4 regions of the Mycolicibacterium fortuitum subsp. fortuitum genome follow, and region 2 is predicted to be linked to each of the others. Evidence: riboswitches for the same ligand, from Rfam matches in the RefSeq annotation. Region 2 holds a riboswitch; each other region holds the start of a gene.
The links. Region 2 has a riboswitch for cobalamin ahead of metE (5-methyltetrahydropteroyltriglutamate--homocysteine S-methyltransferase). Riboswitches for the same ligand answer to the same signal wherever they lie in the genome.

Region 1 (7,879 bases), 2.6 Mb from region 2:
ATGATCACCTTGCTGGTGAACACGATATAGGACACCGGGTCCAGTGGCACCGAGAAGATATAGGCCAGGGTGGCGGGGTTGAGATAGCTCAACGGGTTGCCGGTCCAACCCAGCCACGACCCTGGCACCCCGATTGGTGGCAGCAGATTCGATCCGTTCTGCAGCCCGGCGAAGAAATCGGCCAGCGGATCCGGGATACCGGTGTAGCCGATCTTGTTGAAGAACTCCTGCAGCTCGACGTAGAGCGGATACTGGCTGCTGTCGGGATAAGGCGCTTGGGGGACAAAGCCTTCGAGCCACTTGGCGAAGTCGGTGAACCACTGCGGGGCCTCCGGCGCGGTTTCCGGGGCCGAGTCCGCACTGTCCAGCGTCTTGAGCATCGCGGGCTCTACCTTGAGCATCGGGGGCGCCGCCTCGAGCTGTGGCACCGAGGTCACCGAGGCGTCCGCCGTCGCCTCGTAGGTGGTCATCACCGCGGCGGCCTGTGCCCACATCCGCGCATAGTTGGCCTCGTTCAGCGCTATCGGAATGGTGTTGACACCAAAGAAATTCGTGCCCACCAGCACCGCGTGTGCGGCGTGGTTGGCGGCCAGCTCAGCCATGGTCGGCATGGCCGCCAGGGCGCTGGCATAGGCCCCGGCGGCGGTCTGCAGCGCGGCGGCCGTCGACGTGGCCTGGGCTTCGGCGCGTCGTAGCCACGCCAGATAGGGGCCGTTGGCGGCCACGTACGCCTCCGCGGATGGGCCCATCCAGATCTCGGACTGGACTGCGCCCAGTACTGCGGTCAGCTCTTCGGCGATGGAGTTGTAGTCCGCCGCCAATGTGGACCACGCTGCGGCGGAGGCCAGCAATGAGCCGGCGCCGGGGCCGGCGGACAACAAGGACGAATGGACCTCAGGCGGCGACGCCGCCCAGACCGGGGCAGGCAAGGGGACCAGCTCTCTTCGGGGTACACCGCCCCGCGTCGAAGGATGCGACGATGTGAGTGTCCTGACTCTCGGATCAACGCTCGCCTCGCCTTCCAGCTCTGTTGAGAGCCGTGGCTGTTGAGGGTCGCTCCCCGATCACAGTGGCGGGACCGTGCCGGATTTACACCGGCTTCCTGCACCATCGTTGCCGTACCGGGGCATTGTCGCATGTCACTGGAAGATGCAATAGCTGACGCGCGCGTCGCCCGATCGCCCAACCGATCTGCCTTTGGAACGTTGTTGCGGGAGTTGACCTCCGGCCATGCCCGCCAACTTGAGTCGCTCATTGGGTGAACACCTGAGGCAACCGTGCCGACCAGCACACCCCGCTGGCGGGGACGTCACGGTGCGCCACGACGTCCTGTACGCGGGCGCGCGCCCGACCGGCCAGTGGCCATCGGGCCCGAACCCGCCTGACTCAGCGTCCCGGTAGCCGAAGTCGGTTCGCTTCCTCGACGCTGAATCAGTCCTGCGCGATCAGTCCTGCGCGTCGGCCTTGTCAGCATTCCGGTTGAGCATGGCCGCCACGTCGATGCCCGAGGCCTTGAGCGACTCCAGGATGTTGGCCACCGCGAGCGGGCTGATGCCGAGCAGGCTCCCGACCGCGCCCTGGGTGTCGCCAGACCCGCCGATGATCGACAGCCGGTCGATCTCGGCCAGCGGTGCGGCCGCCGCCTCGGTCGCCTTGACCACCGAGGCGAGCACGTCGGGAAGCATCAGCAGGCGCGCAGCCTCGGCCGTGTAGCCGTTGAGCGCCGCGGCGATCTCCTTCTTACCGTTGGCCTCGGCCAGCAGTTTGGCTTCGATACCGGCGGCCTCGGCCTGTTGCTCGACCCGCAGGGCGTCGGCCAGTTCCTTCTTACCGGCGGCCTCGGCGACGAGCTTGGCCTGCAGGCTGTCGGCCTCGGCCTGCTTCTCCACCCGAAGGGCGTCGGCGGCCGCCTTGCGGGCGTCGGCCTCGGCCTGACCCTTGCGCCGCTCGGTCTCGGCTGCGGCCTCGGCGGCCAGGATCGTGGACTGGCGCTGGCCTTCGGCGATCGCGATGTCGGCCTGTCGCTTCGCCTCGGCAGGTGCGATCACGTCGGCCTGCAGGGCAGCCTGGGCCTGTTCGGCGCGGCGCTGCTCCACCTCGATGCGGGCCTGCACCCGGGCCGCCTCGGCCTGCTCCGTGGCAATGCCGACGTCCTTCTGGGCGCGGGCGTTGGCCAGCGGTCCGGCCTGGTCGGCCTGGGCGTTCTCGGCCTCGGTCTGCGCGCGCAGCCGGGCCAGCTCGACGTCGCGCTTCTGGTTGGCGGTGGCGATCGCGGTGTCGGCCTCGGCCTGCGCGATGGACCCCTCCTGGCGGGCCTTGGCCGACTGGATCTGGGCGTCGCGCTCGGCCTCGGCGGTGCCGACCGTGGCGTCCCGCTTGACCTCGGCGATGCGGCGCTGGCCGAGCGACTTCAGGTAGTCGTTGGCGTCGGAGATGCCGGCGATCTTGAGGACGTCGACCTCCATGCCGATCCGGGCCAGGTCACCGCCGGCCTCCTCGACCACGCTGCGGGCCAGGCTGTCGCGGTTGGAGTTGAGGTCCTCCACGGTCATGGTCGCGGTGATGCCGCGCAGGCTGCCGGCCAGGATCTCGTTGATCTGACGCTGCAACTCGTTGAGGTCGGAGGTCAGGAAGCGCTGCACCGCGGTCTGCACGGCCTCGTCGGCCGAACCGATGCGCACCAGTCCGACGGCCTCGACGTTGACCGGCACACCGTTGTTGGACAGCGCGTTCTGCAGGTTGATGCTGACGTTGAACGGTTCCAGGCTCATGATGTCCACCCGCTCGATGCCGGGCATCCGGAACCGGGCGCCGCCGCGGACCACCTTGGGGGTGCCGCGTCCGGTGAACACGGCCACCTCGTTGGGCGGCACCTTGATGTAGTTCTTCACGTAGACCAGCGGCAGGACCACCAGGATCAGGATCGCGGCGATGGCGACGAGGACGACGATGAGCAGCAGGGACACTGTGGTGCCTTTCTCGGTGGGGCAGCGCTCGGGTGCAGCTCAGGTTTCTGGAACTGCTCAGGTTGCTGGAAGCTCAGGTTTCTGGAACTGCGACGATGTGGACGAAATCCGGATCGATATCCGCGATGTAGACGCGCGTCGCCTTGGGCAGGGCGTCGGCCTCGTCGCTCTTGGCACGGGAGAACACCCGGTTGCCGTCGGCGTCGACGAAGGAGATCTCGCCCCATCCGCCCGGCGGGACTTCGAGGGTGACCGTGCCGAGCAGGCCGACATAAGAGGACCGGCCCTTGTGCGAGTTGGACTGCTGGCGGCGCATGTAGGGCAACAGCAGGCCGTTGAGGGTGAACACCAGCACGACCGCGCAGGCCGCGGCCAGGGCCGCGGACCAGATGGTGCCCAGGCCCAGCCAGGTGCCGATCAGGCCGCCGGTGCCGGCGCCGAGTAGGGCGACCGACAGGCCGGTCAGGCTCAGGAAGGGCATGCCGTCGCCGTGCCCGACATCGGCGAGCAGCAGGGCGGCCAGTACAGCGATGCCGCCGACGACGAACGCGGCCAGGTACACAGCCATCACGTGCTTGTGTCTCCATTCGCCGGGTGCGCGGATCAGTCCGTACCATTCTCGCTTGATTCGTGGCTTCTCGGCGCACCAATATTCGGGGCAGATCGAGGTCGCCGGAGCTGATCAGCCGTGATTTTGGTACTGGCCGCCGAGCGGGTATTGTGGACCAACGGTGCGACTATCGCGCCGACTTTTTGCGTGCCCCGTCTTGGAACTGCTGAATTTCTGCAACTTCGCCTCGATCCGGCTCACGTTTTGAAGTTGGTCGGTTGCAGCACCACGACGGGCTGCATTGAGACTGATGAAGCTACGAAACGAAAGCAAGGATCGCCGAAAAGTATGGCCAAGAAAGACGGTGCCATCGAGGTCGAGGGTCGCGTGGTCGAGCCTCTGCCCAATGCGATGTTCCGCATTGAGCTGGAGAACGGACACAAGGTCTTGGCCCACATCAGCGGCAAGATGCGGCAGCACTACATCCGCATCCTGCCCGAGGACCGCGTAGTGGTGGAGCTCTCGCCCTACGACCTGTCCCGGGGCCGCATCGTGTACCGGTACAAGTGACCCGATAGAAGCCCGACCAGTAACGACGAGAACGGTGACGTGCGCATGCGCATGACACCAACAAGCCAGAAGGATCGAAACAGCCGTGAAGGTGAACCCGAGCGTCAAGCCCATCTGCGATAAGTGCAGGGTGATCCGCCGGCATGGGCGGGTCATGGTGATCTGCAGCGATCCCCGCCACAAGCAGCGGCAGGGCTGATCCGTTCAACTGACGGATCACAACACAACTGAATGATGAACTCCCAGCACCACTGAGCGGATACGCCGCTCATCCGCGATGAGCACTCATCCACGTCCGGCACGGAGGCCGGACCCCTTGGAGCCCTTAGGGGCTGAAGGGAACGGGCTGGGACCAGACCTCCGCAGAGAAGAAGGAACACCGCCACATGGCACGCCTCGTAGGCGTTGATCTTCCGCGCGACAAGCGCATGGAGATCGCGCTGACCTACATCTACGGCATCGGCCGTACCCGTTCGAACGAGATCCTCGCCGCGACGGGCATCGACAAGAACATGCGCACCAAGGACCTGACCGACGATCAGGTGACCGTTCTGCGCGATTACATCGAAGGCAACCTCAAGGTTGAGGGTGACCTGCGCCGCGAGGTGCAGGCCGACATTCGCCGCAAGATCGAGATCGGCTGCTACCAGGGCCTGCGGCACCGCCGCGGTCTGCCGGTGCGTGGCCAGCGGACCAAGACCAACGCGCGTACCCGCAAGGGCCCGAAGCGCACCATCGCCGGCAAGAAGAAGGCTAGGTAACCCCGATGGCACCACCGAAGAAGGCCGCGGGCGCCAAGCGCGGCAAGACCACCCGTCGCCGGGAAAAGAAGAACGTCCCGCACGGCGCTGCGCACATCAAGAGCACGTTCAACAACACGATCGTCTCGATCACCGATCCCCAGGGCAACGTCATCGCCTGGGCGTCGTCGGGTCACGTCGGCTTCAAGGGTTCGCGCAAGTCGACCCCGTTCGCCGCACAGCTGGCCGCCGAGAACGCTGCGCGCAAGGCGCAGGAGCACGGCGTGAAGAAGGTCGACGTGTTCGTGAAGGGTCCGGGTTCGGGCCGCGAGACCGCCATCCGCTCGCTGCAGGCCGCAGGCCTCGAGGTGGGCGCGATTTCCGACGTCACCCCGCAGCCGCACAACGGCTGCCGTCCGCCCAAGCGGCGCCGGGTCTAGGGAGGATTCTAGAAAATGGCACGTTACACCGGCCCCGCCACCCGCAAGTCGCGTCGTCTCGGCGTCGACCTGGTCGGCGGAGATCAGTCGTTCGAGAAGCGCCCCTACCCGCCCGGCCAGCACGGCCGCGCGCGGATCAAGGAGAGCGAATACCGCACCCAGCTGCAGGAGAAGCAGAAGGCTCGCTTCACCTACGGCGTGCTGGAGAAGCAGTTCCGCAAGTACTACGAAGAGGCCAACCGCCAGTCGGGTAAGACCGGCGAGAACCTGCTCCAGATCCTGGAGAGCCGCCTGGACAACGTGGTGTACCGCGCCGGCCTGGCGCGCACCCGCCGGATGGCCCGTCAGCTGGTCAGCCACGGCCACTTCACCGTCAACGGTGTCAAGGTGAACATCCCGAGCTACCGGGTGTCGCAGTACGACATCATCGACATCAAGGAGAAGTCGCTCAACACCCTGCCGTTCGAGGTTGCTCGGCAGACCGCTGGTGAGCGTCCGGTCCCGTCGTGGCTGCAGGTCGTGGGGGAGCGTCAGCGCATCCTCGTGCACCAGCTGCCCGAGCGCGCCCAGATCCAGGTGCCGCTCACCGAACAGCTCATCGTCGAGTTCTACTCGAAGTAATGACCTATCCGGCCGCCCGGCCGGTAGGTACCCAGACGGCATCAAATAGCGGGTGCCGAGAAGGAGAAGAAACACCATGCTGATCTCTCAGCGACCCACACTGTCCGAGGAAACCCTCGCCGACAACCGCTCCAAGTTCGTCATCGAGCCGCTGGAGCCCGGTTTCGGTTACACGCTGGGTAACTCGCTGCGGCGCACGCTGCTGTCGTCCATCCCGGGCGCAGCGGTCACGAGCATCCGCATCGACGGTGTGCTGCACGAGTTCACCACCGTCCCCGGAGTGAAGGAAGACGTCACCGACATCATCCTGAACCTCAAGGGCCTGGTCGTGTCCTCCGAAGAGGATGAGCCGGTCACCATGTACCTGCGCAAGCAGGGCCCGGGTGCGGTCACCGCAGGCGACATCGTGCCACCGGCCGGTGTGACCGTGCACAACCCGGACATGCACATCGCCACCCTGAACGACAAGGGCAAGCTGGAGGTCGAGCTCGTCGTCGAGCGCGGCCGCGGCTACGTCCCGGCAGTGCAGAACAAGGCGTCGGGCGCCGAGATCGGCCGTATCCCGGTCGATTCCATCTACTCGCCGGTCCTCAAGGTCACCTACAAGGTGGAGGCCACCCGTGTCGAGCAGCGCACCGACTTCGACAAGCTGATCCTCGACGTCGAGACCAAGAACTCGATCAGCCCGCGTGACGCCCTGGCGTCCGCAGGCAAGACCCTGGTCGAACTGTTCGGTCTGGCACGGGAACTCAACGTCGAGGCCGAGGGCATCGAGATCGGGCCGTCGCCGGCCGAGGCAGACCACATCGCCAGCTTCGCGCTGCCGATCGACGATCTGGACCTGACCGTCCGTTCGTACAACTGCCTCAAGCGCGAGGGTGTGCACACGGTGGGCGAGCTCGTCGCCCGCACGGAGTCCGACCTGCTGGACATCCGTAACTTCGGCCAGAAGTCCATCGACGAGGTGAAGATCAAGCTGCACCAGCTGGGTCTCTCGCTCAAGGACAGCCCGGCCACGTTCGATCCGTCGGAGGTCGCCGGCTACGACGCCGCAACCGGCACCTGGACCAGCGACGCCGGCTACGACCTGGATGATACCCAGGACTACGCCGAGACCGAACAGCTCTGAACCAGCTCTGAAGAACAGTCGTCCCGGTCCTACCTGATACGGGGGCCGGCCCCATTTAGGAGATAGTCGCAATGCCCAAGCCCACCAAGGGTGCTCGCCTCGGCGGGTCGTCCTCACACCAGAAGGCGATCCTGGCCAACCTGGCCACCTCGCTGTTCGAGCACGGTCGCATCAAGACGACCGAGCCTAAGGCACGGGCGCTGCGTCCGTACGCCGAGAAGCTGATCACCCATGCCAAGAAGGGTGAGCTGCACAACCGGCGCGAGGTCATGAAGAAGATCCGCGACAAGGACGTCGTGCACGTTCTGTTCGCCGAGATCGGACCGTTCTTCGCTGACCGCAACGGCGGCTACACCCGCATCATCAAGGTCGAGAACCGCAAGGGCGACAACGCCCCCATGGCGGTCATCGAGCTGGTGCGGGAGAAGACCGTGACCTCCGAGGCAGACCGCGCTCGCCGCGCCGCTGCTGCGCAGGCCAAGGCTGCCGAGGCCGAGGCTCCCAAGGCCGAAGAGGCTCCCAAGGCTGAAGCCGAGGAAGTCAAGGTCGAGGCAGCCGAAGAGGCTCCGGCCGACGAGGCGGCTTCCGAGGATGACGCCAAGTCCTAACGAGGCACCTAACGACATGCCCGTCATCGATTCCGGTGGCGGGCATGTCGCATTGGTCCGCCTGCGGCTCGACGTGGCCTACGACGGCACCGATTTCGCGGGTTGGGCGGTACAGGCCGGTCAACGCACGGTCGCCGGGGTGATCGACGAGGCGCTCTCCACGGTGTTTCGCACACCCGTGGTGACGCGGACCGCGGGCCGAACCGACACCGGTGTCCATGCCACCGGTCAGGTCGCCCACGTGGATGTCCCGGC
Region 2 (7,879 bases):
TGGCATCCTCCAGGTCGAGGAACACCAGGTCGGCACCACAGGTGACCCCTTTGACGAACATGTGGTCGTTGCAGGCGGGCAGGGCGAGCTCAGAACGGCGAACAAGATTGGTCATGGTCTTCGTATTCCTTTGTTCAACTCTGGTTTACAGCACGCCATCAGCGCGCAGACGGCCGATTTCCTCATCGGTCAGGCCCAACAGTTCGTGATAGACCTCGGCGTTGTGTTCACCGAGGCGGGGGCCCAGTGTGTCCACCTTCCCGGACTGCCCGGAGAACCGCGGGACCGGCGCCTGCACCGTCATGGCGCCAAGCTCGTCGTCGGCGACGGAGACGAACACTTCGCGGTGCCGCAACTGTTCGTCTGCCACCAATTGCGCGATGTCATAGACTGGTGCCGCCGCCACCTCGGCGGCATCGAACGCCGCCATCGCCTCTGACAGAGAATGCGCAGCAACCCATTTCGCCACCATTGCATCAACCTCGGCGGCACGCGCCAGGCGGCGTTGCGGATCGGAGAAGTCGGCATCCGACACGAGGTCGTCACGACCTATGGCACGAAAGACTCTCAGCGCCAAGGCCGGTGAGCTGCCGGACATCGCCAGCCAGCGTCCGTCCGAGGTGCGGTAGGTGTTGCGGGGCGCCGAGATGTCCCACCGATTGCCTGCCCGACTCGGGACGATCCCAAGCTGGTCGTAGCCGAGCAGGTTCTGTTCCAACAAGCGTGCCAGCGGGTCGACGAGATTGACGTCGATCAACTGCCCGCGGGCACCGTGCACGTCTCGGTGATAGAGCGCCATCATCACCGCATAGGCCGCGTTGAGCGAGGCCACGCCATCGGCCAGCATGAATGGTGGCAGGGTTGGCGGTCCTTCGGCTTCACCTGTGACGTGGGCGAATCCGCTCATCGCCTCGCCCAAGGTGCCGAACCCTGGCCTTTCGCTCTTGGGCCCGGAGAGTCCAAAACCGGTGATGTGAAGCATCACGATGCCGTCGTTGACGGCACGCAACGACTCATAGTCGAGGCCCCATTTGACCAGCGTCTGAGGCCGAGTGTTGACGATGACGACGTCTGACTTCTCGACCAGACGCCGAACCAGATCCTGCCCTTCGGCCACGCGCAGGTTGGCGGTTACTGACCTCTTGTTGCGGGACACCGACTTCCACATCAGTCCGACGCCGTCGCGTTGGTTGCCCCAGGTTCGAATCGGGTCGCCCTGTCCGGGCTGTTCGACCTTGATGACATCAGCGCCGAACTCACCCAGGTAAGTAGCGGCCAACGGCGCCGCGGCCAAGGTCGCCAGGTCAAGCACCCGGATGCCGCCGAGCATGCCGCCCATCTATGACGCCGACCTGATCAGTGAGCTGGCCGGTCGATCCAGCCCCAGGTGATCACGCAAGGTACTTCCGGTGTAGGCAGTGCGGAACAGCCCACGGCGCTGCAACTCCGGAACCACCATCCGCACGATGTCCTCATAGGACCCGGGGGAATGCGTTGCGGCCATGACGAACCCGTCACAGGCACCGCCGGTGAACCACTCCTCCATCTGGTCGGCCACCTGCTTGCCGGTACCGACGAAGCGCGGGCCCTGCAGCAGGGTGGCACGGTAACCAGCCAGGTCGCGCACCGTCACCGTGTCCCCGCCGATGTGGGTCCGGAGATTCTGCACCAGGCCCCGGATCCCCGAAACGGACGCAATCAGTTCATCGGTGACCGGATCGTCGAGGTCGTGCTGAGCGAAGTCGTAGTTCATCAGCTCCGACAACAGAGTCAGTGAGGCCATCGGGTCCACCAGATCGTTGAGGAACATGTCCTCGCGTTCCTTGGCATGGGATTCCGTTTCGCCCACCACGGCATAGGCCATCGGACAGATCCGCACCGACGCCGGATCGCGGCCGGCATCGGCGATGCGGGCCTTCTGATCGGTGTAGTGCGAGCGCGCCACATCGATGCCGGGATCACCGGTGAAGATGAGATCGGCCCAGCGCGACGCGAATTCACGGCCCCGACCCGACGATCCGGCCTGAAGGATGACCGGACGCCCCTGCGGCGTGCGGGGTACGGTCAGCGGACCACGCGCGGAGAAGTACCGACCGACATGGCCGAGTTCGTGCACCTTGCTCGGATCGGCATACTGGCCGGACAATCGGTCGTGCCGGATGGCGCCGTCCTCCCAGGTGTCCCAGAGTCCGGCGACAACGTCGAGGAACTCGTCAGCGCGGTCGTAGCGTTCATCGTGACCAAGGTGGGATTCAATGCCGAAGTTCTGCGCCTCGCTGTCGTTGACTGAGGTCACCACGTTCCACGCCGCACGGCCGCGGGACAGGTGGTCCAACGTCGCGAACGTGCGCGCCACGTGGAACGGCGCGTAGTAGGTCGTCGAGTAGGTGGCACCGAGTCCGATACGCGAGGTGGTCTGGGCCAGTACGCCGAGGATGACGCTCAGATCGAGCTTGACTGGGCGTGCCCCGTAGCGCACCGCCTCCTCCACCGATCCCCCGTACATCCCCGGCATCGCCAGGCGGTCGTCGAAAAACATCAGGTCGAAGCACCCCTCTTCGAGCTGGCGGCCGATCTTCGCGTAATACGAAGCGTCGAGGTACCCATGTTCTGTTGCGGGGTGACGCCACGAGCCGGCGTACACCGACGTGCTTCCAGCCTGCATGAACGCCACGAGGGACATCTGATCGGTACGCATGATTGGAATCTAACATCTGATATATCAGATATCAAAGGTGCGGTACGTAATCCCGGTACGCTGCACGGATGACGTCGCCGTTGGACATCGCGGGCACCGTGCGGGAACGCGCGGCCCGCGAATTACGCGACCGAATCATCACCGGCACCCTGGCGCCCGGGACCCGCATCGATCTCGACGCCATCACCGAAGAGTTCGCGACCAGCCGCACGCCGGTACGCGAGGCGCTGCTCGAGCTGTCGTTCGAAGGGTTGGTGCGCGTCGCACCACGCAGCGGGATCACTGTCATCGGCATCAACTCAGAAGACGTGACCGACAGCTTCACCATCCTCGGCGTCCTCACCGGCCAAGCCGCCGCCTGGGCCGCCGTGCGCGTCACGCCCGATGAGCTCGCCCGGCTTCGCGAACTCGCCGCCGACGTCGCCCGGCGCTCTGGCGAGGACAGCATCGGCGAGGCCAATTGGCTGTTCCACCAAGAGATTCACCGGGCTGCGCACTCCCCGCGGCTGCTGGCTCAGATCCGCCAGGCCGCGCGGGTCGTGCCGTCCAACTTCCTGACGGTGTTTCCCGAGCACGAGGAGCATTCGCTCGACGAACACGAGCAGCTGCTGGATGCCTTGGAGGCCAAGGACACCGAAGCCGCCCGAACCATCGCCGAACGCCACGTCCTTGAGGCCGGGCGCTCGTTGGCGGCCTGGCTCGACTCCCAGGCCGCCACGAGCTGAGCCGCTATGCCCCGCGAACCTCAGCGGCCGCAGCCACCAGGTGCTTGAGCGACTCCGTCACCTCAGCGGTGGTGCGGGTCTTCAAGCCACAGTCCGGATTGACCCAGAGCCGTTCGGCCGGAACAGCTCTGAGTGCCTCGCGCAACGACATGGCAATCTCTTCTACGCCGGGGATCCTTGGCGAGTGGATGTCGTACACGCCCGGCCCGACGCTGTTGGAGAACCCGACAGCGTTGAGATCGCCGAGCACCTCCATGTGTGACCGAGCCGCTTCGATCGAGGTCACGTCCGCGTCGAGGTCCGCGATTGCGCCGATGACCTCACCGAACTCCGAGTAACACAGATGAGTGTGGATCTGTGTTGAATCGTCCACTCCGGAAGTGGACAACCGGAACGCGTCCACCGCCCAGTTCAGGTACGCCTCTTTGTCTTTCGATCGCAACGGCAGCAACTCTCGCAGTGCCGGCTCGTCAACCTGAATGATCGCGATGCCCGCCGATTGCAGGTCGACGGTCTCGTCACGAATCGCCAGCGCCACCTGTGCAGCCGTGTCGGCCAACGGCTGGTCGTCCCGGACGAACGACCAGGCCAGGATGGTGACCGGACCGGTGAGCATGCCTTTGACCGGCTTATCTGTGAGTGATTGTGCGTAGGTGATCCACTCTACGGTCATCGGCTTCGGCCGAGCCACGTCTCCGTACAGGATCGGCGGTCGCACGCACCGGCTGCCGTACGACTGCACCCAGCCGTTCTGGGTGGCGAAGAACCCGTCGAGCTGCTCGGCGAAATACTGCACCATGTCGTTGCGCTCGGGCTCACCGTGCACCAACACGTCCAGGCCCAGCTGCTCCTGCAGCTTGATGACATCGGCGATCTCGGCCTTCATCCGGCGCTCGTACTCCGCGACGTCGATCTTGCCGGCCCTGAGATCGGCGCGGGCAATACGTATGGCCGATGTCTGCGGGTAGGACCCGATGGTGGTGGTGGGCAGGGCAGGCAGCTTCAGCCGGTCCTGCTGGGCGGCGCGACGCCGATCGGCCGGTCCACGGTTGGCGCCCGAGGCGGCAATCGCCGAGATCCTGTTTCGGATTTGGTTATTGTTGAGGCGCGGATCGGATTTGCGTGACTCGATGGCCGCATTGGACGCGCCGATCTCTGCCGAGATGGCCTCACCGCCGTCCTCGAGACCACGAGCCAGCGCCACTACCTCGGTGACCTTCTCGAAGCCAAAGGCCAACCAGCAACGCAGCGCGGCGTCCAGGTCGTCCTCAGTATCGAGGGTGTAGGGCACGTGCAATGTCGAACAGGAGGTCGATACCGCCACCGACCTGGCACCGGCCAGGAGCGTGGACAAAGTCCCCAGCGCATCCTCCAAATCGGTGCGCCAGATATTGCGCCCGTCGACCACGCCCGCCACCAGGAGCTTGTCCGCCAGCTCGGGCACTGCGGCCAGGGCGGCACCGGTTCCGGCAACCAGATCGACACCGATGGCCTCGACCGGCGTACGGGCCAGCGCGGGCAGCGCGTCATCCAGCTCACCGAAGTAGGTTGCGACGAAGATGGAAGGACGCCTGGCCAATCCACCCAGACGGGTGTAGGTCCGTTCGGCGAGTTCGGCCGCGTTGTCGAGGATGTCGGTCACCAGGACGGGTTCGTCGATCTGCAGCCAACCGACCCCCTTCTCGGCGAGCACGTCGAGTAGTTCGGCGTACACGGCGACGAGGTCGTCGAGCTGGCCGATGGGCGCGTCAGCTCCCTCTACTGCCTTGGACAGCGCCAGGAACGTGAGCGGGCCGACGATCACCGGCCGCGCCGGGATCCCCTGTGCACGTGCTTCTTCCAACTCACCCAGCACCTTGGCCGGGTTGAGAGCAAAGGTGGTGTCTGGGGCGATCTCGGGCACGATGTAGTGGTAGTTGGTGTCGAACCACTTGGTCATCTCAAGCGGCGGTATCTCGTCGTTGCCACGGGCCGCGGCAAAGTAGCGGTCCAAGTCGTCGGCGATGCCGTCCACCCGCGACGGGAGCGCACCGACCAGTACTGCGGTGTCGAGCACCTGGTCGTAGTAGGAGAACGTGTTGACCGGGACTGAGTCCAGCCCCGCCGCGACGAGCGACGACCAGGTGTCGCGACGCAATGTGGCCGCCACGGCCTCAAGTTCGTCGCGGCCGATCCGGCCCGCCCAGTACTTCTCGACTGCACGCTTGAGCTCTCGGTTGGGTCCGATCCGGGGCGAGCCGAGAATGGTGGCGGTGAAAGGTCTTGCGGTTGTGCTCATGACGAGGTCCTTCAACGTACGAAGAGGATGGCCACCGCCAGGAGACAACAAACCGAACCCGGGCCACCCCGCCACGGGTGAACCGTCTTCGGCCACTGCCCATTCCGCGAGGCGATGAACCACCGGACGCGGCGCGCCCGGTACGGCTGGCAGGTCTTCGGACTCACAGGCACGCACGCGAACCGTGCTCCTACTGGCCGTCGCTTCCCAGCCGCAGTTTCCTGCGGGCCAGTGCTGATGACGGCGGTCGTTCCTGCATACCGCTGCGGGACAGTCCCGGATTCCCACCGGGTTCCCTCTCACGTCGCATCTCAATCAGCCTGCGACGTTCGATGGCGGCACCGCATCTACTGCGGCACCGACAAACCAGCTGCGCAGCTCAGCCTACCCGGTGCTGACCAGGGTCTAGCGAGGCATCGCGGCTTTGATCTCGTCCACCACGTCGGCGGCCTGGGTCACCGACGCACCCGCCGGTTTACACGCCTGGACGTCCATGACGAGATTGGCTGCCACGGCCAGCGCACGTTGGCACGCGCGGATTTGATCACCGTTGACACGGGTGAACGGGAGGGTGAGTTCGTCGTCGGTCTTGGTGAGCTCACCGCTCTTCCACTTGGGCAGCGGTTCACCGTTGAGCGTGATGTTCACCTTGTGGTCGGTGCACTTCGACCAGCGCTCCGCAGACTGGCCGAGAAACTCTCGGGCGTCCTGCGCTGTCGGGAAGATCACCACCGACTGCACCACCAGGTTGTCCCAGTCATCGTTGTCCGGAGCGCGCAGCAGCACCTGGCGCATGGCAGTCCAGCGGTCCCCGTAGATGGCGGACTCGTTCACCTGCCAGGCGCCGAGGCAATTCAGATTCGGCAACAGATTGCGGTGATCGCTCATCTCGGTGACCGGGGGGTGTGCCACCATTCCGTCGGTCCCCATCACGGCGTTGATCTCGTCGGGGCTGAGCAGCAACCCCTCGAGCGCTGACTTGGGCACATCCTTCGGCGGCCCCTGCGCCTTGTCGGCGTCGTCGGCGCAACTGGTTGCCAGCAGCACGAGCATCACCAGCGAAATCGCAAGCCGGATCACGGTATTCCTTTACTGACGGCACGGTTCACCGCGCACATGGCTGGGTCGAACTGATCAGGGCAATGCGATCGAGATGCCGTTCAGGCGTGGGTGCCTGCCGCCGCGCAAGCCATCTGCGCGTTGGTGGCATCGTTGTTGAGCTGGGTGGCCGTGTCATTGAGCGATTGGCCGCCGCTGCGTAGCCCCATCTTGAGGAGCAGCTTGGTCGCGCCGAAGGACCAGGACCGCATCGGGTTGGCGATGTCCGGCGAAAGGCCAGGTGTGCCAGCAGCATTCAGTGCCGATGCGGCCGCCTCGCGCAGCGCGGTACGGCCGCTGGTGTTGGTCGTGCTGATGGTCGGGTCTCCGTAGTCCGGGCGCTCCACCCCTTCGATCGAGTCAGCGAAATCACCGTAGAAGGTCGATGCCGAATCGAGTGCGTTGGCGAACGTCGAGCAGGCTGTGACCGCAGGCGCTCCGGGGTCGTCCGTGCTGGCCACCGGCACAGGTACCGGACCTGCGGCCGGCGCTACCGCCGCAACCGGGGGAAGTTGTGGCGCTACCGGCCCCGGCGCGCCGGCCTCATCACCCGGTTCGGCGGTGGCGCATGGCATGGCGGCGAACCCGATACCGAAGACGACGAGAAGCGCCGCAATTCCGTGCTCGTACACCTGAGTCGACTTCAACGATTCCTCCGTCAGTCGGTAGCAGTTCGGGCGCAGGGCGCCCACATCGACCTCCGCGCCTCGTCGCGCGTCCGCCTTACCCCCGAATCACCACACGGTCGAGGTTCCACATGTCCAAAAGGTGAACACCCGGCCAACCCGCTCCCCCTAACGGTCGTCCATTGTGTGCCGACTGCGGCGTCCGATACCTCATATATGTAATGCGCTGCGGCGCAGAGCATTTCCCAGCCACTTCACAGTTTCGACGATTCCAGCTGGACGGTAATGCGGCGGCGACTGTTGGGTCGTTGTTCACCGAATCGAAACGCAACCGGTTAATGATTCGTCGCGACAGATTCCTTGGAACCGTTGGGTTCTGGCGACCATGGTGCGTCGCAGAACGGCCCGGTCCAAAACCACGAGAGGCGCTAGTTCACGCATGTTCAGTCGTTTT
Region 3 (7,879 bases), 1.5 Mb from region 2:
ACGAGGCAATGGTTCTCGACGACGATTTCCTTGCCGCATTGGAGTACGCGATGCCGCCGACCACCGGCACCGGAATGGGTATCGATCGCTTGTTGATGGCGTTGACGGGGTTGTCTATTAGAGAGACAGTTTTGTTCCCGATTGTTCGCCGTCACAGTAACTGAGGTCGCGGCAACCGAACTGGCGCGATCCATGCGCTGTTGGAAATATGCGTGTTTTGTGGCACATTAGTGCGCGGGTGAAGGATACTCAGGCGTAAGTCACCAATGCGTAAGCGGAAGGGTTCGGTGCGGGGTAATGGCTAAGAAAGTGACCGTCACGTTGGTCGACGATTTCGACGGTGAAGCCACCGCCGACGAGACGGTCGAATTTGGCCTCGACGGCGTCACCTACGAGATCGACCTTTCCTCCAAAAATGCCGCCAAGCTCCGTAACGACCTGAAGCAGTGGGTTGAGGCCGGGCGCCGGGTCGGCGGCCGTCGGCGCGGACGGGCGGCGGGGCCGGCCCGTGGCCGCGGGGCGATCGACCGCGAGCAGAGTGCCGCCATCCGTGAATGGGCCCGACGCAACGGACACAACGTGTCGACCCGTGGCCGGATCCCCGCCGACGTCATCGACGCATTCCACGCCGCAACATAAACGACCGCAACGTAACCGATAGTTGCCAGCTCCGGACCGGTGAGAATTCCCGGTCCGGAGTTTTTCGCTAGTGGCGAACCCCGAACACGTGGATTTCGGAAACGAATCGCCGACCGGGGGCGTTGCTCATCTGCAGCAGTAGATGTGAACAGCTCGAACTGGGTGCATCCCCCTGTGGAACGGACCGCCAACCTCCGCACCCGGGACAGCCGCCCATTAGAGTGGACGGTAGGTACTGCGTGCGGGCTACGAGAAAACCGATATAACGAAGCCGTACGCGGGTATCGCTAGCGATGGAGAGCAGGTAACCACCGATGTTTGAGAGATTTACCGACCGTGCCCGCAGGGTCGTCGTCCTGGCGCAAGAAGAAGCCCGGATGCTCAACCACAACTACATCGGGACCGAGCACATCCTGTTGGGTCTTATTCACGAGGGCGAGGGCGTAGCCGCCAAGTCGCTGGAGTCGTTGGGCATCTCGCTGGAAGGCGTGCGCAGCCAGGTCGAGGAGATCATCGGCCAGGGGCAGCAGGCGCCGTCCGGCCACATCCCCTTCACTCCGCGCGCCAAGAAGGTGCTGGAGCTGTCCCTGCGTGAGGCGCTGCAGCTCGGCCACAACTACATCGGGACCGAGCACATTCTGCTCGGCCTGATTCGTGAGGGCGAGGGCGTCGCGGCCCAGGTCTTGGTCAAGCTCGGCGCCGAGCTGACGCGCGTGCGCCAGCAGGTGATTCAGCTGCTGAGCGGTTACCAGGGCAAGGAAGCCGCCGAGGCCGGCACCGGGGGCCGTGGGGGTGAGTCGGGCAACCCGTCCACCTCGCTGGTCCTGGACCAGTTCGGCCGGAACCTGACCGCCGCCGCCATGGAAGGCAAGCTCGATCCGGTCATCGGCCGTGAGAAGGAAATCGAGCGGGTCATGCAGGTGCTGAGCCGCCGCACCAAGAACAACCCGGTGCTGATCGGCGAGCCCGGCGTCGGTAAGACCGCCGTCGTCGAGGGCCTGGCGCAGGCCATCGTCCACGGCGAGGTCCCCGAGACGCTCAAGGACAAGCAGCTCTACACCCTGGACCTCGGTTCGCTGGTCGCAGGCAGCCGCTACCGCGGTGACTTCGAGGAGCGCCTGAAGAAGGTCCTCAAAGAGATCAACACCCGCGGCGACATCATCCTGTTCATCGACGAGCTGCACACACTCGTCGGCGCTGGTGCCGCCGAGGGCGCCATCGACGCGGCCTCGATCCTGAAACCGAAGCTGGCTCGCGGCGAGCTGCAGACCATCGGTGCCACCACCCTCGACGAGTACCGCAAGTACATCGAGAAGGACGCCGCCCTGGAGCGCCGGTTCCAGCCGGTCCAGGTGGGTGAGCCGACCGTCGAGCACACCATCGAGATCCTCAAGGGTCTGCGCGACCGCTACGAGGCGCACCACCGCGTCTCGATCACCGACGGCGCGCTGGTGGCCGCGGCCACCCTGGCCGACCGGTACATCAACGACCGGTTCCTGCCGGACAAGGCGATCGACCTGATCGACGAGGCCGGCGCCCGCATGCGCATCCGCCGGATGACTGCTCCGCCAGACCTGCGCGAGTTCGACGAGAAGATCGCCGACGCGCGCCGGGAGAAGGAGTCCGCGATCGACGCGCAGGACTTCGAGAAGGCCGCGAGCCTGCGTGACCGGGAGAAGCAGCTGGTCGCCCAGCGCGGTGAGCGGGAGAAGCAGTGGCGCTCCGGGGATCTCGACGTGGTCGCCGAGGTCGACGACGAGCAGATCGCCGAGGTGCTCGGCAACTGGACCGGTATCCCCGTGTTCAAGCTCACCGAGGCCGAGACCACGCGTCTGCTGCGCATGGAAGAGGAGCTGCACAAGCGGATCATCGGCCAGGAGGACGCCGTCAAGGCCGTTTCAAAGGCCATCCGCCGCACTCGTGCCGGCCTGAAGGACCCGAAGCGCCCGTCCGGTTCGTTCATCTTCGCCGGTCCGTCCGGTGTCGGTAAGACCGAGCTGTCCAAGGCGCTGGCCAACTTCCTGTTCGGCGACGACGACGCGCTCATCCAGATCGACATGGGCGAGTTCCACGACCGCTTCACCGCGTCGCGGCTGTTCGGTGCCCCTCCGGGGTACGTCGGCTACGAAGAGGGCGGCCAGCTCACCGAGAAGGTGCGCCGCAAGCCGTTCTCGGTCGTGCTGTTCGACGAGATCGAGAAGGCCCACCAGGAGATCTACAACAGCCTGTTGCAGGTCCTGGAAGACGGTCGTCTCACCGACGGCCAGGGCCGCACGGTCGACTTCAAGAACACGGTGCTGATCTTCACCTCCAACCTGGGCACGTCCGACATCTCCAAGGCGGTCGGGCTGGGCTTCAGCCAGGGCGGCGGGGAGAACAACTACGAGCGGATGAAGCAGAAGGTCAACGACGAGCTCAAGAAGCACTTCCGGCCAGAGTTCCTCAACCGCATCGATGACATCATCGTGTTCCACCAGCTGACGCAGGACGAGATCATCCAGATGGTCGACCTGATGATCGGCCGGGTCGGCAACCAGTTGGCCGGTAAAGATATGGCCATGGAGCTCACTCCCAAGGCCAAGGCCTTGCTGGCCAAGCGCGGCTTCGATCCGGTGCTCGGTGCCCGCCCGCTGCGCCGCACCATCCAGCGTGAGATCGAGGACCAGCTGTCCGAGAAGATCCTCTTCGAGGAGCTCGGCCCCGGCCAGTTGGTGACGGTCGACGTCGAGGGCTGGGACGGCGAAGGCGCCGGCGAGGACGCGAAGTTCACGTTCTCCGGGGCGCCCAAGGCGGCTGGTTCCGACGGCCCGGATCTGGCCAAGGCCGCGGCCTCCGCGGAATAAGGTTCGACACGAGAAATGCCCCCGCCGAAATGGCGGGGGCATTTTTCATGCCTGCCGATGGGAAGTTCTCCTGCGCCGATAGTTACGATGCTGCTGTAATCGACAGGCAAAGGAACCTGGTGAGAATCCAGGACGGCCGCGCCACTGTTAAAAGTCAGACCCTGACCTGTCATGACACGGACTGGGACGCGAATTCCCGGGAAGGACCAGTAGATGACTTTCACCGAAGCGACCAAGAGCCACGCACGGCCGATCGACCTGTCAGCCACCAAGGCGGTGCTCTGGCTGACCCTGACGGCGTTCCTGGCGCTGCTGGCCCTCTACTTCGTCGGCATGGATCAGGGTGCGACGTCGGTGTTCGGCAACAACACCTACGTGCACGAGTTCGTGCACGACGCCCGCCACCTGCTCGGTTTCCCCTGCCACTGACGCAGCGGAGAAACCGAACAAATGGAAAGACAACTCATCGGGCGCGGCATTCTGGCCGGCGCCCTGGCAGGCGTGCTCGCGTTCATCTGGGCGAAGCTGTTCATCGAACCGGTCATCGGCCGAGCCATCGACTTCGAGAACGGCGTCGGTGCGGCGCATGAGGCGGCCGGTCATTCTCACGGCGGCCATTCCCACGGCGGCGAAGAGAGCGCCGAGGTGTTCACCCGCGGTGTCCAGTCGAACATCGGCATGGGCCTGGGTGTGCTGATCTTCAGCGTCGCGATGGGCGCGCTGCTGGCTGTCGTGTTCTGCGTGGTGTACGGGCGGATCAACCTCACCGCACGGGCACTGGCGGCACTGACCGCGGGCGGCATGCTGGTGTCGTTGTGGATCGTCCCGGCGCTCAAATATCCGCCCAACCCGCCGGCGGTGAGCCTCGACGAGACGATCAAGCAGCGCACTCTGCTGTACCTGCTGTTGGTCGCGTTGTCGGCGGCTCTGTTCGTCGGTTCGATCCTGCTGACGCGCCGGCTCACGCCGAAGTTCGGCGTGTGGAACGCCTGCCTGATCGGTGTCGCGGACTACGTGGTGTCCATGGCGGTGGTCTTCCTGATCCTTCCGGGCATCCATGAGACCCCGTCGGCGTTCCCCGGCGACGACCTCTATGAATTCCGGCTGTACTCGCTGGGGACGCAGGTGGTGATCTGGGCGACCATCGGGCTGGTGTTCGGGGCCCTGGCGTCGAAGGTGCTTGAGGGTAAACGGGAGTCTCTCCCAGCGTGAGTGAGGTCGTCCGGCTGACCTTGGTGTCGCATGCCATGACCGACGCCATGGCGGCCGGACGATTCCCCAACGACGAACCGCTGAACCAGTTGGGCCATCGGCAGGCCAATTCGACCGTCGAGCTCGGTGTCGTCGACGCGGCTTACTGCGGGCCCGAGAAACGGGTGCGGCAGACCGCCGAACTGCTGGGTTTGTCGGCGGCGGTCGAACCCCGACTGGCCGACCTGGACTTCGGGAGCTGGCGCGGGACGGTACTGAGCGGTGTCCGGCCCGCGGACCTGGCGATCTGGCTCACCGACCCGACCCGGGCACCACACGGCGGCGAGTCGGTGGTCGATCTCGTCCAACGGGTGCACGGGTGGATGGACAGCCTGGCCTCGGCGCGGGGACGGCTCGTCGCCGTCACCCACCCCGCGGTGATCCGCGCGGCCATCCTGGTGGCTCTCGATGCCCCGCCGAAATCGTTCTGGCGCATCGACATTGCGCCGATGAGCCGTACCGTCATGAATTTCCGCGGTCAGGCCTGGACGCTGCGCAGCGCTTAGGTCTCCACCGGGGCGCCTGTTTCTACCTCGGGGTTGTCGTTCGGCGACGACCACAGCCCTCAGGTAGAAACCGGCGCAGCCTCGTACCGAGCTAACCCACAGGTGCCATGGCGAACGCCCGCTTGGCGATCTGCAACAACCACCCCGCGGCGGTGGGGCTGCGGAACTTCGGCCAGTTCAGCTGGAAACTGAACACCCACGGCTGCCCGGTGTAGTCCACCGCGTACCAGCTGAAGGTCAGATCGCCGGGCAGGTTGCCGCCCTTGGCGCCGATGTACTTCCACTTCGCCGGATCGGGATCGATGCCGGGCAGTGCGGAGAGGATGTCCTTCACCGGCGCGGCCGGCCCGTACGCCGAGGCCTGCAGCGCCGCATGCACTCGGCAGATGTCGGCCGCACTGGCGAACCACTCCAGCCCGTCATTGGAGGCCGGCGTGTGGGTGCGGTACGGATCCGGTTCGTAGGGACGGGAATTGGTCTGCTGGAGCAGTGCCACCCGATCGGCCGGAGAAGCGGCTTTCCACTGGTCACGAAGATTGGGCTCGCCCCAACCGACCGAGAACACCTCATGCATGGTCGGGAACGGGGTCATGCTCGCCGGATCGTGATGCCCCGCGGTCACCAGGGCACGCTCCACCGCAGCCGGGCCCATCCGGCCGATCAACAGGTCGGTGGCCATGTTGTCGCTGGCCGAGATCATCTGTTGGGCCGCCGTGCGCACCGTGATCTGAGAGCCCGGGGGAAGCTTGTCCAGCCCGGCCGAGCCGAGCTTCTTGCCTTCCTTGGTGATCGTCAGGTGATCGTCCCAACTCAGGGTGCCGGCCTTGACTGCGTCCGAAACTGCAAGCAACACATACAGTTTGAAGATCGAGGCCAGGGGCAGTGACATTTCGGTGTTAGTGCCGGCCACCTGCTCGCACTTGCCCTTGTTCACCTTGGACACGCGGTAGGAGTAGCGCGCGCCCGACTTGGTCAGCTCGGTGTCGATGTCGGCCCAGGTGTCGATCTTCGGCGGCACCAGCGTGACCTCGAAGCGGTCGACGAGGCCGACGTCGTTGGTCCTCAGTTCGATGTCTTGGGCGACGTTGTACGACGTCAAAACATGCAACGTCGCCTGCGCGGCCCCGATGTCGACCGAGGTGACCTTGAACGGCCGGTCCCACCAGATCGAGTCCATCTTGGTGCCCACCAGATCGACCTTCTCGGGGGCCGCGAGGGTGCGCACGCCGATGGGGCCGATCGGCCAGTCGGAGTTGAGCATGTCCATGGTCTGCTTGGCTCGCAGACCCGGTGGGGTGATGGTGTCGATGTGCGCGCCGTAGGACACTTCGGCCGCGGGCGCGACTTTCGGCGCACAGCCACAAGCCAGGGCCGCGGCAACCGCCGAGATGGCCGTCAGGCCGATCGTGCGGTGCAGCGTCCGGCCGCGGCTACGCCTGGGCAGCGGGCCCTGCAACGTCCAGCACAACCTCGAACTCCAGCAGCGACGCGCCGGTGGCGACCGGGTTGGCGTGTTCACCCTTGTGGGCCTCGGCAGCGCGGCCCGTGGCCCAGGCCTGGAAGGCCTCTTCGGTCTCCCACTGCGTCACCACGAAGTAGCGGTCCTCGCCCTTGACCGGACGCAACAGTTGGAAGCCGAGGAACCCGGGCTGGTCATCGACGGAGTGTGCACGGTTGGCGAACCGCTTCTCCAGTTCCGGGCCTGCGTTGGGCGGTACCTCGATGGCGTTGATCTTCACGACAGGCATGCTGTTCAGGCTACCTGGCCTGCCCGGCAAGATAACGGCATGGTCACAGATCTGCTCACCCTCCGTGGGGGCCGCGGCGGGCCCATCGTCCTGGTGCACGGGCTGATGGGCCGCGGCAGCACCTGGTCACGCCAATTGCCGTGGTTGACCGAGTTGGGTGAGGTGTACACCTACGACGCGCCATGGCACCGCGGGCGTGACGTGGTCGATCCCCATCCGATCAGCACCGAGCGTTTCGTGGCGGATCTGGGGGAGGCCGTGGCCGCGCTGAACCGGCCGGTAGTTCTGGTCGGGCATTCCATGGGTGCCCTGCATTCGTGGTGTCTGGCCGCGGCTCGCCCGGAACTGGTCAAGGCGGTGGTGGTCGAGGATATGGCCCCCGACTTCCGGGGGCGCACCACCGGGCCGTGGGAACCGTGGGTGCATGCCCTGCCGGTCGAGTTCGGATCCGCGCAGGAGGTCTATGACGAGTTCGGGCCGGTCGCCGGTCAGTACTTCCTGGAAGCGTTCGACCGGACGGACACCGGCTGGCGCCTGCACGGGTACCCGCAGTGGTGGCTGGACATTGCCGCCCAGTGGGGAACGCGGGACTACTGGCAACAGTGGCGCGAGGTGGATGTGCCCACCCTGCTCATGGAGGCCGAGAATTCGGTGGCGCCGCCGGGTCAGATGCGAAAGATGGCCGAAATCGGGCAGCACACAACGTATTTACACGTCCCCGGCGCGGGGCACCTGATCCACGATGATGCTCCGGAGGTGTACGAGGAAGCGGTGACCCGGTTTCTAGCGACGCTCTCCTAGGGCGCCGGCGCTCGGCCACGACGGCTGGCTCTCGAAGCGGCTGCGGATCGCATCGAGGTCATGGCCTGCCCGGTACGCCTCGTAATCGGGC
Region 4 (7,879 bases), 2.6 Mb from region 2:
TTGCTGAGGTTCAGATAGAAGTCGACGGTTTCGCGTCCGATCGCGCGGGCGGCCGCACCGTCGGTGGTCAGCACCACCTTGTGCTCGGGGGCCAGGAACACCGTCTCGCCCAGCACGTCGCGCGCATGCGCGGTGTGCTCCGGCGTCGTGAGGTAGGGGTGGGCACCGGCGCTGCGCTGTGCCGAGAGCTTCAGCACTTTGTCGCCCAGCGCTGCGATCACCAGCCGGCTGGTCGGTACCTTGGCCGCGTCGAGGGTGTCGAGGTATTCCACCAGCGCGTCATACGGTTTGCGGTATTCGTCGGTGTGCTCCGGGTGTCCGACACCGATGCCGAGCAGGAACCGGCCCGGGTGCGCGGCCTCGATGCGGTGGAATGACTCGGCGACGGCATTGGCGTCGGCCGTCCAGATGTTGACGATGCCGGTGGCCAGCTGAAGCCTCTCGGTCTGCTCGAGGATGGGTTCGGCGAAAGCGAGGTCGGCGGCGGGAGAACCACCCACCCACAGCGCGCCGTAGCCCAGCTTCTCGATCTCGGCGGCTTGCTCGGGCTGCACCGCCCCGAACGTCCACACCCCGTAGCGACCCAGATCGGGCTTGAGCGAAAGTGATTCGGTCATCTGCGAGTCCTTGTCTCTGGTCCTCTAGGCCAGGCCGAGCGGCCCGGCGAGTTCGGCCAGTGCGGGTACCAGTTTGTCCGGTGAGGTCAGCACTTGTACAGGCACGTGGTCGGCGCCGGCGTCGCGGTGTTGCCGCAGCCGCGCGGCCACCTCTTCCACCGTGCCATGCGCGACGACGGCGTCGATGAACCGGTCGCTGCCCGGCTTGGCGAGGTCCTCGTCGGTGAAGCCGAGGCGCTTGAAGTTGTTGAGGTAGTTGCTCAGACCCAGGTAGATGTCGAGGGCCTTGCGCCCGATGTGGCGGGCCTTGTCCACGTCGGTGGTGAGCACCGCCTTGTGCTCGGGAGCCAGGAATGCCCCCGGCCCGATCAATTCCCGAGCCTGCGCGGTGTGTTCAGGTGTGGTCAGGTACGGGTGCGCACCCGCCGAACGGGCCGCCGACAGTTGCAGCACCTTGGGACCGAGCGCGGCCACGACCCGACGGTGTTCGGGCACGCCGTACTCGTCGAGCTTGTAGAGGTAGTCGGTCAGCGCGTCGAGCGGCTTGCGGTACTCGCCGATCGCCTCGCGATGTCCGACCCCGATGCCCAGCAGAAACCGGCCGGGATAAGCGGTATCGATGCGGTGGAAAGACTCGGCGACCGGGCCTGCGGCAGCACTCCAGATGTTCACGATGCCGGTCGCCAGCTGCAAAGTGTTGGTGGCGGCCAAGATCGGATCGATCCAGTCCAGCTCGGCGGGTGGGGATCCGCCGGCCCAGATCGCGCCGTAGCCCAGCCCTTCGATGTCCCGCAGCTGCTGCGGAGACAGCTGCTGGAACTGCGAGTAGTGGCCGAACGCGCCGTATGTGCCGAGATCGGGCTTGGTGTCCGCTGGGGTCCGGGTCATGAACGTCTCAACCGGAGTGCGTGCTGGGGCTATTCCTGGCGAATCACGCTGATTCTGGATCTGTCGCTACTCTGCGGCCTGCGCCTCGGCGGCCTGGCCCTCGGGCGCTGGGGCCTGCAGGGGCAACAGCACGATGAAGCGCGTATCGCCGGGCTTGGACTGCACCCGCAGATCGCCGTGATGCTTTTCGACCACGATGCGCCAAGCCAGATCCAGGCCAAGGCCGGTGCCTTCCCCGAATGGTTTGGTGGTGAAGAACGGGGTGAAGATCCGGCTGATGTCCTCGGCGGGGATGCCCGGCCCGTCGTCGCAGATCTCCACCCGGATCATCTCGTCGGTCTCCCGGCTGGTGCGCAGGGTCAGCGTGCCGTGGCCGTCCATCGCCTGGATGGCGTTGTCGATGATGTTGGTCCAGACCTGGTTGAGATCGCCTGGATAGCAATGCAATTCGGGCAGTGACTTGTCGAGGTCCTTGCACAGGCTGACCGGCTTGTCCTTGCCGATCTTGTCGCCGAACATCATCAGTGTGCTGCGCAGCAGTTCGTGGACGTCGGCACTCTGATAGTCGCCGCGGTCCATCTGCGAGTACTGCTTGGCCCCGGCCAGCAGCGCCGAGATTCGCCGGCTCGCCTCGGCGATCTCGTTCATCCTCAGCTCGGTGTCGATGGTGTACTTCAGCCAGCCCAGGGCGGCCTGAAGGGTGGCAGAGGCCTCCCCGTCCTTGAGCGCGTCATCGACCGATGCCGAGATGCGTTCCAGCCAGTCGATGTCGAGGCCGGCTTCGACGAACGTCGGGGCGTAGTCCCACGCGTACGTGATGTCGTGGTCTTCGAGCCAGTCGCCCATCTCGTCCTCGCGGTCGGATGTCTCCAGCGCGGTCAGCTCAAGCCCCTTGTTCTTGGCGACCTGCTCGGCGACCTCGTCCTGGATGGTCACCAGCATCCGCAGCGCCTGCGGGGTGAACTTGCCGTCGGCCAGCATCGCCAGCTTGTGACGCATCTTGCCGACGCCCTCGCGCAGGTCGGCCACGGCGCGCGCGGTGGCTGCCGCGGGATTGTTGAGCTGGTGGGTCAGGCCCGCGGTGATGTTGCCGAGCGCCAGCAGCTTCTCGCGCTGACCGATGATCTGGCTCTGGCGCCGGCCGCCGACCTTGTGTCCCTCCAGCAGGTGCACCGCCATCGGGAACTGCGACTGCATGAAACCCGCGAACGCATTCGCGTCCAGCACGAACACCCGCGACGGCTTGGTCAGCCGCACCGACGCTTCGTAGATGTGTTCTTCACCGGGGATGTAGGCCGACCAGGCACCGAAGTAGACGCCGCGCATGGAGGTGCGGTTGGTCTGGATGTCGACGCCAGCGGAGCGCTTCGACATCACCAGTTCGCCGTCGAGCATCACGTAGAAGCACGTGGCGGGGTCACCCTCGGTGACGATCGGGCCGGCCGGGAACGTCTCGATGCTGCCGGCCTGACACAACGTGTCGAGTTGATCGTCGGACAGGTGCTCGAACAGGAACAGTGTTCTCAGTTCGTCCCGCACGCAGGTCTCGCCCATATCCGTCCTCAACTCCTCAGGCCTCGCCGGCCATCACGCTTCTGCCAGGTAGCGGTGTACGAGCATCACGGCCATCGACCCTTCGCCGACGGCGGCAGCCACCCGCTTGGCGGACTCGGCACGCACATCTCCTGCAACAAACACACCGGGCACACTTGTTTCCAGGTGATGGGGCGGGCGTTCGAGGGTCCAGCCGCACACGTCGCGCAGGTCGGGGCCGGCGAGGATGAACCCGTGGTCGTCGCGGGCCACCACGCCGTCGAGCCACTCGGTGCGCGGGGTGGCGCCGATGAAGCAGCACAGCCGCGTCGCACGCACCTCCTCGTGCTCGCCGGACTGCCGGTTCACCAACTCCAGGCCGACGAGGTGATCGTCCTCGCCGATGGCATTGACCACCTCGGTGCAGGTACGCACGAAGATGTTGGGGGTCTGCTCGATCTGCTGGATCAGGTAGTACGACATCGACGCTTCCAGCGACGGGCCGCGCACCAGCAGCGTCACTGACTTGGCCTCACGGGACATGAACATCGCGGCCTGCCCGGCCGAGTTGGCGCCGCCGACGATGTAGACGTCCTCGCCCTTGCATTCGGAGGCGTCCGACACCGAGGCGCCGTAGTACACACCGCGGCCGACATAGTTGTTCGGGTTGTCGGGATCGGCCCAACACCCCGGCACCGGGAGCTGGCGGTACTCGACGCCGGTGGCCAGGATGACCGCCCGGGCGCCGATGGTCTCGCCGTCGGCGAAGGTGATGGTGCGGGCTGCGCCTGCGATGTCGAGGGCGACGGCTTCGCGGGTGGTGATCACCTCGGCGCCGAACCGCTCGGCCTGCCTGCGGGCCGAGGTGGCCAGCTCGGCTCCTGACACCCCGGTCGGGAAGCCGAGGTAGTTCTCGATCCGGGAACTGCGGCCGGCCTGCCCGCCCGTTGTGGTGCCCTCGATCAACACCGTCTTGAGGCCTTCGGAAGCGCCGTACACCGCAGCGGCCAGACCCGCCGGGCCGCCGCCGATCACGGCCAGGTCGTACATGGTCAGCGACGGGGTGGTCGACAATCCCAGCATGTCGGCGAGCTCGCCGTCGTTCGGTTCGACCAGCGTCTCGCCGCCCTCGGTGATCACCACCGGCAGCTGCAGGCCGTCCAGCCCGGCGGCATCGAGCAGCTGACGACCCATGGGTTCGTCGGTGGTGAATGCCCGGAACGTGTGCTGGTTGCGGGCCAGGAACTGGCGCACCTCCCAGGACCGCGAACTCCACTGGTGCCCGATCACCTTGGTGTGCGGGATGGCCCGGTCGCCGACCGCGTGCCAGGCCTCCAGCAGGCCGTCGACCACCGGGTACAGCTTCTCTTCCGGCGGATCCCACGGCTTGAGCAAATAGTGGTCCAGGTCGACGACATTGATGGCGTCGATGGCCGCGGTGGTGTCGGCGTACGCCGTCAACAGCACCCGCCGGGCCATCGGGTAGAGGTCCATCGCGGATTCGAGGAATTCGATGCCGCTCATCTGCGGCATCCGGTAGTCGGCGACGAACACCGCGACGGTGTCGCCACGCAGCTTCAGTTCGTTGAGGGTCTCCAGGGCGTCCGGGCCGGATTCGGCGCGCACGATCCGGTACCGCTCGCCGTAGTGACGGCGTAGGTCCCGGGCAACTGCGCGGGACACCGCGGGATCGTCGTCGACGGTCAGGATTACGGGTTTACGGGGCTGGGAGGCGGGGCCGGTCATCGCTGCTAATTATGCGCCCCGCCGCAGCGGCGCGTCGGCCGCCTCGGTGGCCTGTGGCTACGCGACGCAACGACGCGAGCCAACGACGCGAGCCAACTACGCGAGGCAACACTGTGGGTGTCGGCCAATGAGTCAAAGGCCTGCGCCGGCACGGCATGTAAGAATGTCGCCGGTAAGGCGATGACGACAGTGAGGAAGCCGGTGCGAATCCGGCGCGGTCCCGCCACTGTCATCGGGGAGTGACCCTCATCGGCCACGGCTCTCAAAGGGGCTGGAAGGCGAGGCGAACGGTGATCCGAAAGCCAGGAGACTCACGTCATCGCGTCCTGCGATCCGGGGCGGTGTACCCCGAGGAAGCTGATGCACGCCCATGCCCCGTGCGTTGTGGGTGGCACGTGCGCTGATGACGGCGCTGGTCACCATTGCGGTCGCCTCGGCGGCCGGTTGCTCGGCCGAGCACGCCACCGTCACCGACGGCGCGCGTCCCGGTTGCATCACCGGCTTCGATCCGGCCGCCGACTACTTCCCGGACAAATCGACCCTGTCCGAGGCCACCAACTTCCGCCTCGAATACCACCGCAGCTACCAGATCCTGACCGTGCAGCGCCCCTACCTCGGCGGACAGCCGGTGTCGTATGTGCTGGTGCGCTGCGGCGCCCCGGCCCCCGAGCTGACCGGCGAACTCGCACACGCCCAGCAAATCACCGTCCCGGTACGCACTCTGTATTCGGGTTCCACCACCCATCTGGCGATGATCACCGAACTCGGTCAGGCCGATGTGGTGACCGGGGTATCCAGTCCTGCCGAGGTTGCCGATCCGCAGATCCGTAGCCGCATCGATGCCGGCGCGATCGTCGGCTACGCCCCGGGCGGGCAGCTCAACATCGAGTCGGTGCTGCAGGCCGGCCCCGATGTGCTGGTCACCGAGGGCGTGGACGACCCCGGTTATCCGAAGTTGCGTGAGACCGGAATCCCGGTGGTCGCCGACGCCGAATGGCTCGAGCCCACCCCGCTGGGCCGCGCCGAATGGATCAAAATGTTTGCGGCACTGACCAGTACCGAACGCCAGGCCGAGCAGACCTACCGCCAGATCCGTGATGGCTACCACGCGCTGAGCGCCCGGGCCGCCGCGGCCAGATCGGTCGATGTCCTGGTGGGCGCCATGTATTCGGGCAACTGGTCGATGCCCACCGGCGCCAGCTACCCGGGCCGGCTGGTCGCCGACGCCGGCGGGACCTACCCCTGGCTCAGCGACACCGGCGCGCAGAACCGGCAGCTGAACTTCGAATCGGTCTACGCCCGCGCCGGAAACGCACCACTGTGGCTGGTCACCGACAACTGGAACACCGTGAGCGACGCGGCATCCCAAGACAGCCGCTACGGCGAGCTCACTGCCGTCCGCGATGGTCAGGTGTGGTCGGCCACGAAGGCCGTCGACCAGAACGGCCGCAACACCTACTGGGAGCGCGGAACGGCGCGGCCGGATCTTCTGCTCGGCGACCTGGTGGCCATCCTGCATCCCGAGCTGGCACCCGGCCACGACTTCGCGTTCTACCGCCAGGTCCCTCGGTGAGGGCCCGGACTCCGCTGGTTCTGACGGGCCTGGTCGTCGCGGTCGTTGTGCTGGTCCTGCTGAGCCTGGCGCTCGGCCCGGTCCGCGTGCCGCTCGCCGACACCGTGCGGGTACTGCTCGGCGCCGAGGCTTCCGACCCGCGCTGGCAGGTGATCGTGGCGAACATGCGACTACCCCGGGTGCTCACCGCGCTGGCCGCCGGGGCCGCGCTCGGAGTCGCCGGGCTACAACTGCAGACACTGTTCCGCAACACCCTCGCCGATCCCTACATCCTGGGGGTCAGTTCCGGTGCCAGCCTCGGCGTGGCGCTGGTGGTGCTGGTCGGCGGCAGCGCCGGCGCCGGGTTCAGCGCCGGGATGGCCGGGGTCGGCCGCGCCGGGTCGGTGGTCGCGGCCGCGCTGGGTGCCGCCGCGATGCTGACGCTGGTGCTGGCGCTATCGCGCTGGACGCGCTCGCCGGCCACCCTGCTGCTGATCGGGGTGATGCTGGGCGCAGCCAGCACCGCACTGGTGAGCCTTGCGATGGTCTATTCCGACCCGCAACGGGTGCAGCAATTTCTGCTGTGGGGACTGGGCAGTTTCGCCGGAACCGGCTGGGGCGACCTGCGACTGTTACTCCCTCTGGTCGGTGGCGGGCTGGCCACCGCTGCTCTGACGATCCGGCCGCTCAACGCGCTGCTGCTCGGTGAGAGCTACGCCGTGACCATGGGTATCAACGTCCGGCGAGCCCGGATGGTCACGGTCGGGTCGGCATCGGTGCTGGCGGGCGTGACGACGGCATTCTGCGGACCGATCGCGTTCCTCGGCCTGGTGGTCCCACACCTGGCGCGCATCGCCGTCGGGACCTCCGACCACCGCGTGGTGGTACCCGCGGTGACGTTGCTGGGTGCCGTGGCCGCCCTGGCCTGCGGGATCGTCAGCCAGGTGCCGGGCAGCGATCTGGTGATTCCGGTCAACGCGGTCACGGCGCTGGTCGGGGCGCCGGTGGTGATCACCGTGCTGCTGCGGGCCCGGCGAGGCTCGGGGATGCTGGCATGACCAATCCTGCAGTCGAATTGGCCGACCTGAGCATCGGATACCGCCACCGCCGCCAGGTCAGCACCGTGGCCACCGGACTCGATGCGCAGGCCCGCCGCGGCGAGCTCACCGTGCTGATCGGCCCCAACGGCGCCGGCAAATCCACCCTGATCCGGACCCTGGCCGGGCTGCAGCCGGCGCTCGGGGGCCAGGTGCTGCTCGACGGGACCGACCTGACCAAGCTGCCTCGTGACGAACTGGCCCGACGGGTCGGCGTGGTCCTCACCGAACGGATCGACCCGGGCTTGCTGTCGGCGCGGGAACTGGTGGGGCTGGGCCGAATTCCGCACCTGGGCCTGGCCGCCCGGCTGGGTCGCGCCGACGAGGAGATCGTGGACTGGGCACTGGCAGCCACCGGCGCCGGGCACCTGGCGTCGCGGTCGGCCGCGGAACTGTCCGACGGCGAGTGCCAGCGGGTGCTGACCGCGCGTGCGCTGGCCCAACAA

Region 1: it holds a riboswitch for cobalamin, as region 2 does, so the genes downstream of both, MFTT_RS30975 (PPE family protein) here and metE (5-methyltetrahydropteroyltriglutamate--homocysteine S-methyltransferase) in region 2, are expected to answer to the same signal.
Region 3: it holds a riboswitch for cobalamin, as region 2 does, so the genes downstream of both, MFTT_RS27575 (CbtB domain-containing protein) here and metE (5-methyltetrahydropteroyltriglutamate--homocysteine S-methyltransferase) in region 2, are expected to answer to the same signal.
Region 4: it holds a riboswitch for cobalamin, as region 2 does, so the genes downstream of both, MFTT_RS07745 (ABC transporter substrate-binding protein) here and metE (5-methyltetrahydropteroyltriglutamate--homocysteine S-methyltransferase) in region 2, are expected to answer to the same signal.

The regions. Positions count from the first base shown of each region.
Region 1 is NZ_AP025518.1:1,620,215-1,628,093, forward strand. Features, by position in the region: gene MFTT_RS30975 (PPE family protein) at 1-929, opposite strand, end outside; cobalamin riboswitch at 964-1,147, opposite strand; gene MFTT_RS07775 (flotillin family protein) at 1,446-2,966, opposite strand; gene MFTT_RS07780 (NfeD family membrane protein) at 3,040-3,534, opposite strand; gene infA (translation initiation factor IF-1) at 3,865-4,086, shown strand; gene rpmJ (50S ribosomal protein L36) at 4,172-4,285, shown strand; gene rpsM (30S ribosomal protein S13) at 4,473-4,847, shown strand; gene rpsK (30S ribosomal protein S11) at 4,853-5,266, shown strand; gene rpsD (30S ribosomal protein S4) at 5,282-5,887, shown strand; gene MFTT_RS07810 (DNA-directed RNA polymerase subunit alpha) at 5,964-7,016, shown strand; gene rplQ (50S ribosomal protein L17) at 7,088-7,624, shown strand; gene truA (tRNA pseudouridine(38-40) synthase TruA) at 7,641-7,879, shown strand, end outside.
Region 2 is NZ_AP025518.1:4,235,281-4,243,159, forward strand. Features, by position in the region: gene MFTT_RS20335 (HpcH/HpaI aldolase/citrate lyase family protein) at 1-115, opposite strand, end outside; gene MFTT_RS20340 (CaiB/BaiF CoA transferase family protein) at 146-1,330, opposite strand; gene MFTT_RS20345 (LLM class flavin-dependent oxidoreductase) at 1,340-2,698, opposite strand; gene MFTT_RS20350 (GntR family transcriptional regulator) at 2,767-3,423, shown strand; gene metE (5-methyltetrahydropteroyltriglutamate--homocysteine S-methyltransferase) at 3,428-5,701, opposite strand; cobalamin riboswitch at 5,833-6,053, opposite strand; gene MFTT_RS20360 (sensor domain-containing protein) at 6,107-6,781, opposite strand; gene MFTT_RS20365 (Rv2240c family protein) at 6,862-7,446, opposite strand; gene MFTT_RS20370 (MspA family porin) at 7,865-7,879, shown strand, end outside.
Region 3 is NZ_AP025518.1:5,700,580-5,708,458, reverse strand. Features, by position in the region: gene lysS (lysine--tRNA ligase) at 1-164, shown strand, start outside; gene lsr2 (histone-like nucleoid-structuring protein Lsr2) at 298-639, shown strand; gene clpC1 (ATP-dependent protease ATP-binding subunit ClpC) at 954-3,482, shown strand; cobalamin riboswitch at 3,594-3,715, shown strand; gene MFTT_RS27575 (CbtB domain-containing protein) at 3,696-3,911, shown strand; gene MFTT_RS27570 (CbtA family protein) at 3,933-4,694, shown strand; gene MFTT_RS27565 (histidine phosphatase family protein) at 4,691-5,239, shown strand; gene MFTT_RS27560 (serine hydrolase) at 5,331-6,695, opposite strand; gene MFTT_RS27555 (antibiotic biosynthesis monooxygenase family protein) at 6,670-6,987, opposite strand; gene MFTT_RS27550 (alpha/beta fold hydrolase) at 7,027-7,788, shown strand; gene MFTT_RS27545 (hypothetical protein) at 7,771-7,879, opposite strand, start outside.
Region 4 is NZ_AP025518.1:1,609,653-1,617,531, forward strand. Features, by position in the region: gene MFTT_RS07725 (LLM class F420-dependent oxidoreductase) at 1-617, opposite strand, end outside; gene MFTT_RS07730 (LLM class F420-dependent oxidoreductase) at 642-1,505, opposite strand; gene MFTT_RS07735 (ATP-binding protein) at 1,572-3,059, opposite strand; gene MFTT_RS07740 (NAD(P)/FAD-dependent oxidoreductase) at 3,093-4,784, opposite strand; cobalamin riboswitch at 4,931-5,117, shown strand; gene MFTT_RS07745 (ABC transporter substrate-binding protein) at 5,155-6,357, shown strand; gene MFTT_RS07750 (FecCD family ABC transporter permease) at 6,354-7,394, shown strand; gene MFTT_RS07755 (ATP-binding cassette domain-containing protein) at 7,391-7,879, shown strand, end outside.